Regions from separate parts of the Gracilibacillus phocaeensis genome, predicted to be linked through region 1. Evidence: riboswitches for the same ligand, from Rfam matches in the RefSeq annotation. Region 1 holds a riboswitch; each other region holds the start of a gene.
What was found. Region 1 has a riboswitch for S-adenosylmethionine ahead of E0E32_RS02280 (inorganic phosphate transporter). Riboswitches for the same ligand answer to the same signal wherever they lie in the genome.
Positions count from the first base shown of each region.

Region 2: linked by a shared signal. The riboswitch ahead of E0E32_RS06545 (PLP-dependent aspartate aminotransferase family protein) and the one ahead of E0E32_RS02280 (inorganic phosphate transporter) in region 1 are both predicted to bind S-adenosylmethionine.
Region 3: linked by a shared signal. The riboswitch ahead of E0E32_RS05395 (SDR family NAD(P)-dependent oxidoreductase) and the one ahead of E0E32_RS02280 (inorganic phosphate transporter) in region 1 are both predicted to bind S-adenosylmethionine.

Region 1 covers NZ_LR131141.1:380,435-382,706, reverse strand. The annotation lists gene cobA (uroporphyrinogen-III C-methyltransferase) at 1-125, opposite strand, end outside; gene E0E32_RS02280 (inorganic phosphate transporter) at 85-1,182, opposite strand; SAM riboswitch class I at 1,370-1,466, opposite strand; SAM riboswitch class I at 1,628-1,730, shown strand; gene E0E32_RS02275 (methionine biosynthesis PLP-dependent protein) at 1,810-2,272, shown strand, end outside.
Region 2 covers NZ_LR131143.1:431,502-433,773, forward strand. The annotation lists gene E0E32_RS06540 (DUF2207 domain-containing protein) at 1-352, opposite strand, end outside; SAM riboswitch class I at 633-734, shown strand; gene E0E32_RS06545 (PLP-dependent aspartate aminotransferase family protein) at 922-2,272, shown strand, end outside.
Region 3 covers NZ_LR131143.1:181,569-183,840, reverse strand. The annotation lists gene E0E32_RS05400 (Na+/H+ antiporter NhaC family protein) at 1-513, opposite strand, end outside; gene E0E32_RS05395 (SDR family NAD(P)-dependent oxidoreductase) at 534-1,298, opposite strand; SAM riboswitch class I at 1,373-1,474, opposite strand; gene E0E32_RS05390 (LacI family DNA-binding transcriptional regulator) at 1,842-2,272, shown strand, end outside.

The DNA.
Region 1 (2,272 bases):
AAAAGATTAGGATTAATTAAGCGATCATATAAGATGACATCCGCCTCTTTAATAGCTCTCAATCCCTTTATGGTTATTAATTCCTCATCTCCTGGTCCTGCTCCCACTAAGTAGACTTTCCCCATGTTGTTCCCATCCTTTCTCTCTTATCACTTTTGTCGGTCTTTCTCTATATCTTACTAAAATATACGTTGCAAAAATGGCTAAGGTGAGGATAATAACCTGATTATAACTATATTGCACCAATATTTCCGTTAGAGCAAAGGCAATGACTAAAGATACAATTGGCGAGGTAATCCATACCTTTGCAATCTGATGAATGATCTTTTGCTTCCAAACCTTCTTCTTATCTTTACTTGCCTGAATACCTACAATCGCAGCAGTAGTTATTTGAGTCATTGGTATAGGAATACCTAAAAACGAAGCCCCCACCACAAGGCTTCCTGTAGCACCTGAGATGACAATTCCATTCCCCAAAGTCAACGAGGTAATCTTTTTGGCGTTGGTTTCTAAAACCTTCCCACCAAAAAAGATACTGCCTAAGACCACTACAATCGCAATAAGCGGCAATCCGGCTTCCATCGACACAATATTTGATCCCACTAATGGCGCTAAAGCGTTGGCCACGTTATTCATCCCTGCTGCAATAGCCTCCACGATCCCGGTAATAAGTAATATGACGGCTAATAGTTTTACCGGTGGCCGGTAATTCATCTTTTTAGACAAGACGCGCTTGACCTTTTCTAGAAAGTAAGGAATAAGGAAAGCCGCTACTGGGACAATCACCCAGAAAGACACAATCATGGCAATCGTGTCCACATTTACCTGTCTAAAACTTAAGCCAACTCCGACAATGGCACCCACTGTTACTTCACTTGTTGATAAGGGAATTCCGATGTAATTGGTAACCAGCAAGGTGAAACCTGATACTAATAAAATGATACAAGCGACTTTCACTGTCATGATATCTTCAGGGATAATACCTTTACCGAGAGTACCTGTCACGTACTGTCCTCCGAATACACTACCAACTACTGCCCCTATCCCAGCTAACAGAAGGGCAAGTTGTCGTTTGGTAATTACTTTTGCCCCATAGACAATCCCCATGCTAGCAGCAGAACCACTTGCACCGATATTAAAAGCAAATAAACAAGCCGCTACAATTGCTATGATCGTTAACATCTTATCCCAACCTTCAGTCCATCAATTTCTTTAATTCATTTATACCGATAAGAAAACTTGGATTAATGATCAAAAAATGAAGTAGTAATCTCTTTACTACCATTTCTATTCATTACTCCCACACGTTTGCTTGTTTTACCTCATAATGAAAAAATCCTACTTGGCTTCAGTTAAGTAGGAAGTACACCTCTTATCTGCCAATTACTTGCTGGATTTAGCACAGTACATAAAGCCTGTTGCTGGGGATTCAATGGGCCAGTTCCCTTCTCCCCTCTGGATAAGAAAAACAATATAGGTTTTCATTTATTTCCTGTTATTAGTTGATCCTAAATATAAAGGATTCTACGTCTTCTGTCAATAGGATAACCAAAAAATTTTATAAAATAGGCTTGTAATCTTCCTCATTATAGGATATGATGCGTGTATGAAAATCCTATAAATAATAATCTTATCAAGAGAGGTAGAGGGACTGGCCCGATGACACCTCAGCAACCAGCATACAGATGTATGGTGCTAATTCCAGGCGGCTAACTACCGACAGATGAGAGAATACTATCTTAGTACACAAGAAGTCTTCTGCTTATCGAAGACTTCTTTTTGATTTTTACAGCGAAAGGATGAAAACCAATGAACAGAATGAAAACATTGCTTGCTCAAATCGGCAATCGCAAGGACGTACGAACAGGAGCGGTAGAACCTCCTATATACCTATCGACAGCTTATCAACACCCAACCCTTGGTCAATCAACGGGATATGACTATACCCGAACTGCTAATCCTACCAGGGAAATCGTTGAAGAAGCGATTGCCACGCTGGAAGGTGGCGTAAGGGGATTTGCCTGTGCCTCTGGAATGGCAGCTATTCAATTGATTTTTTCGTTATTCAAACAGCAGGATGAAATTATCGTTACAGAAGACATCTATGGCGGCAGTTATCGTTTGTTTGAGCATTTACAAAAGGCATATGAGATAAAGCCAGTCTATACCGATCCCAATGATATAGAACAAAAAATCACCAGTCACACCAAGGCACTATTCATTGAAACACCTACCAATCCGTTATTGATGGAAATTGATATAGAAGAAGTGG
Region 2 (2,272 bases), on a different contig from region 1:
CCTCATAGGTGTATAATACTTGTTTGGTCTCATTCTGGGAGGGTGTATGCACTTTCCACGTATCGTCATCTTCTTCCACCTCTAATGGCTGCAGGTTATTTGTGTCGGCATCGATCGTTTCTCCATTGGCCAAATACGCTTGAAAATGATGGTCATCTGATTCGATCGTTCTTGTCATTCCTTCAAAAGAGCCGTCAAAGGTATAGGTATATAGCTCACGCACCTCCATCGTACCTTCGTCTGTAATATATGCGTCCATGTCCACCTTATCGATCGTAAATGTATCCTCCTCCGAACAAGCGGTTAAAAAAATAACCAGCAAAAAACCTAGAATCATGGTGCCTTTTTTCATGATAAGCACCTCCTTTTCCTAATATAGCTATACCCTTTTATACGCATGATCAATGGCTTTTGTTTCAATATTTCAAAAATAAGGTATCCACATGTTCTATCTATTGATTAAAATGCAATGATACGAAGTTGCCATTTAAACACTTGTCATCTATTCGACTATGGCGCTATGATTCATTTCTTGATCTAAGTAAGTATAAAGTCATGAAAATCAATGAATATTTTAGTTGACGACCATCAGTTCTTCACGTATACTAAGATCAATTCTATATTCGTACAAGCTCTTATTGAGAGTGGCTGAGGGAATAGGCCCTGTGAAGCCCAGCAACCGTCTTTATTGACATGGTGCTACATCCTACAGGGTATAACCTGAAAGATAAGAGAAGGTCTGATGAATGCATACGTCCTTCTTACCTTTCACAAGGTTAGTGGGACGTTTTTATGTTATGCTGAGAGTACATACAAACAAGAGCTCACTAAGACATCAATGATTTTCCACTACCATACAGTGGGGAGTAGAACCAATCTTTACGGCATGATAATTTATCCAATACAAGGAGGTTTTTACAAATGACAAATCCATTTCAATTTCCGAAAAATGAAACAAACTTGCTTCACGCTGGACAGCAGGTAGATCCAACGACAAATGCCAGGGCAGTGCCAATCTATCAAACGACATCCTATGTGTTTAATGACGCCGAACATGCCCAAAACTTATTTGCCTTAGCAGAGACTGGTAACATCTATTCCAGAATCATGAATCCTACAGTAGACGCATTCGAACAACGGATGGCCATATTAGAAGATGGGGTAGCCGCCGTAGCTACAGCTTCTGGGATGTCTGCTATTACACTCGCAATCTTAAATCTAGCCAATTCGGGGGATGAAATTGTAACCGATAGCAACCTGTATGGCGGAACCTATAATCTGTTTAGAAATACATTGCCGAACTATGGCATTAACGTTATTTTTGTAGATGGAGCAGACCCAGAAAACTTCCGTAAGGCGATCACACCAAAAACAAAGGCCGTCTTCGGCGAGGTGATTACTAATCCAAGCTTGAATGTATTCGATATTGAAGCAGTGGCTGATATCGCTCATGAGAACGATATTCCGCTAATCATTGATAATACCTTTGCGACACCTTATGTCTGCAAACCGATTAGTTGGGGAGCGGATATTGTCGTTCACTCTGCAACAAAATGGATTGGCGGACATGGTACTACAATTGGAGGTATCATGATTGACGGTGGACGTTTCAACTGGAATAACGAAAAATTCCCTGGCTTTATCAAACCGGATGAATCCTATCATGGCATTCGCTATGGTATTGATCTTGGTGCGGCTGCTTTTGCACTGAAATTCCGGGTTCACTTATTACGTGATATCGGACCTGCCTTAAGTCCGCAAAATGCCTTCTATTTCTTACAAGGATTAGAAAGCTTACATTTACGGGTCGAACGTCACCATGAGAATGCCCAAGCCGTTGCTCAGTATCTCCAGAAACATCCACAAATAGAATGGGTAGCTTATCCAGGATTGGAGGAACACCCTTCTCATCAGCTTGCACAGAAATATTTGCGTAACTATTACGGTTCTGTGATTACTTTTGGTATTAAGGGCGGAAGAGAAGCAGGCCGAAAATTGATTGATAACATTACCCTATGGTCTCATGTGGCCAATGTAGGCGACGCCAAATCATTGATTATCCACCCTGCTTCCACTACTCAGCAGCAGCTAAGTGCAGAGGAACTAGAGGCTTCCGGAACAAAAGAAGAGCTCGTCCGATTATCTGTTGGTTTAGAAGCTCCAGATGATATCATCGCCGATTTAGACCAGGCGATTGCCAAGGCAACCAACAGTGAGCCAACTATTCACATCAGTAAGGAACAAGCGATCGAATGGGCCCTATCTTCCCCTT
Region 3 (2,272 bases), on a different contig from region 1:
CATCGACAGGTTATCACCAAACATCGCCCCGCCCAGAACGGTAGCCATTGCTAGTGCCATCGGAATATCGGTCTGTTCGGCAATTCCGATACCAATTGGTACAAGCGCCACAACGGTTCCCATCGAAGTTCCCATCGTAACGGAGATAAAACAACCGATGATGAACAAACCAATCATTAATAGGTTAGCTGGCAGTAAAGATAATCCAAGATTTACTGTGGCATCAACGGCTCCCATGCCGCTTGCCACTTCTGAGAATGCTCCGGCAAGCACGAAGATAATGACCATTAAGACAATGTTCTCGTGTCCGGCTCCTTTTGTAAATACTTCTATTTTCTTGCTTAATTTTTCCTTGCGGTTCATGGCCAGTGCTACCGCTGAAGCAATGATGATCGCGACATTAATCGGCATACTGGAAAAGTCTCTAGTAACGATACCTGTCCCAATAAATAACATGATAAAGATAAGTAACGGTAATAGTGCATATGCGTTCCCTTTTGCTTGCTGTGTCATTTGAATGACCTCCTGTGCTGTTAATTCATCGTCATGCCGCCTGTAATGTTGAGTGCCTGCCCTGTCATATAATCGGAAAATGGGGAGGCAAGAAACATCACGACATAAGCGACATCTTCGGGAGTTCCGGTTCGTCCGAGTGGTACTTGTGAAGCGTCTTCTTGACGAATTGCTTCCTCATCTAATCCTCGAAGCTTTCCACCAAGGACACGTTCCCGGTGTTTCATGCTGGTTTCAATGATCCCGGGACAGACAGCATTTACGTTGATTTGATCCTGAGCAAGTTCTAAGGCCATCACCTTTGTCAAGCCAATTACGGCATGTTTGGAAGCAACGTAAGAGCCCATTAAGCGATAGCCGTTCTTACCTGCTTGTGAGGCGATATGTATCATTTTGCCGCTGGTTCCTTGTTTTTTCATTTGCTGGGCAATGACCTGACTGCATAACTGGACTCCTTTTGCATTGACGTCCATCGTTTTGTCCCAATCTTCTTCTTTGATATCGACCAGATAATCCATCGTTGAGATGCCAGCATTATTAACAAGAATATCTACTTTACCAAAACGGTTGATGACCTGTTCCATCATTTTTTCTACATTCTCTTTATTGGAGACATCTGCTTGGATATAAAATAAGTCTCTTTCTGTATTTCTGCCGCTGGGGTGTAGATCGACAACGGCCACCTTTGCATGAGAATGACGCAGGGCGTCGACGATGGCTTTTCCAATTCCATTTGCTCCGCCTGTGACAACGGCCACTTTATCTGTAAGGTCTATCGTGAACATAAAAAATCCTCCCTTGCATTAGAAAAGGGCCTTTTCTGCATAAGAAGAGGCCCTTAAGTGTTTATTCACTGCTCCTCTTATCTGTTAGCATAATCGCTACTGGAATTGGCACATTACTCCATGGAGCTGTTGCCGAGGCTTCCAAGGGCCAGTCCCTCCACCTCTCTAGATAAGAATTGTCTATTAATGATGTTTCTAAATATAACGTTTTTGCTAGGTAAAATCAAGTGTTTTGTTTTGCTAATAGAGCCTCTTGAACAAAAGTTTGCACTGAAACCTTTCTATATAAGTTGAAGGTATAAATGTGACAAAACGTGTGATAAGCAAGTCTTTGCTCGCTTTATTGCCTAATAATATCTAGGTTGATCCAGGAGAAATTACTTCATTCCACTTATATAGTGCAATTCTCCTGTTATACGACACACCCCATTGCTTTTATTATATTTTATATTATAATAGTAAACACAATGTAATGGATTACATTGTTAATAGAAAGGCAATAAAGCAAACAAAATTCAGAAAAAAATGAAAGGAGGTAACAAAATGCCAACGATTCAAGATGTAGCCAAGAAGGCAGGAGTATCCGTGGCTACGGTGTCCCGAGTACTAAATAAACCATCATCCGTAGCAGAAAAAACCCGAGAGAAAGTGAATAAGGCGATGAAGGTGTTAGATTATTCACCCAGTATCTTAGGGAGAAATTTGCGAAATTCGGAAAGTCGCATGTTGTTAGTTTTATTGCCAAAGATATCGAATCCTTTCTATTTGAGAATAGTTGAGGGAATTGAAGAAACCGCTTTAAATTATGGTTATCATATATTAGTATGTCAAACGCACACCACTTCAGAGCGAGAAGATGTTTATTTCAATTTGTTGAAAAACCAGCAGGCGGCTGGGGCCATTACTATGGATCCGCTGATTAATCGTCAGACCATTTCTAGTTTGGCAGAGCAATTTCCGATTGTGCAATGCAG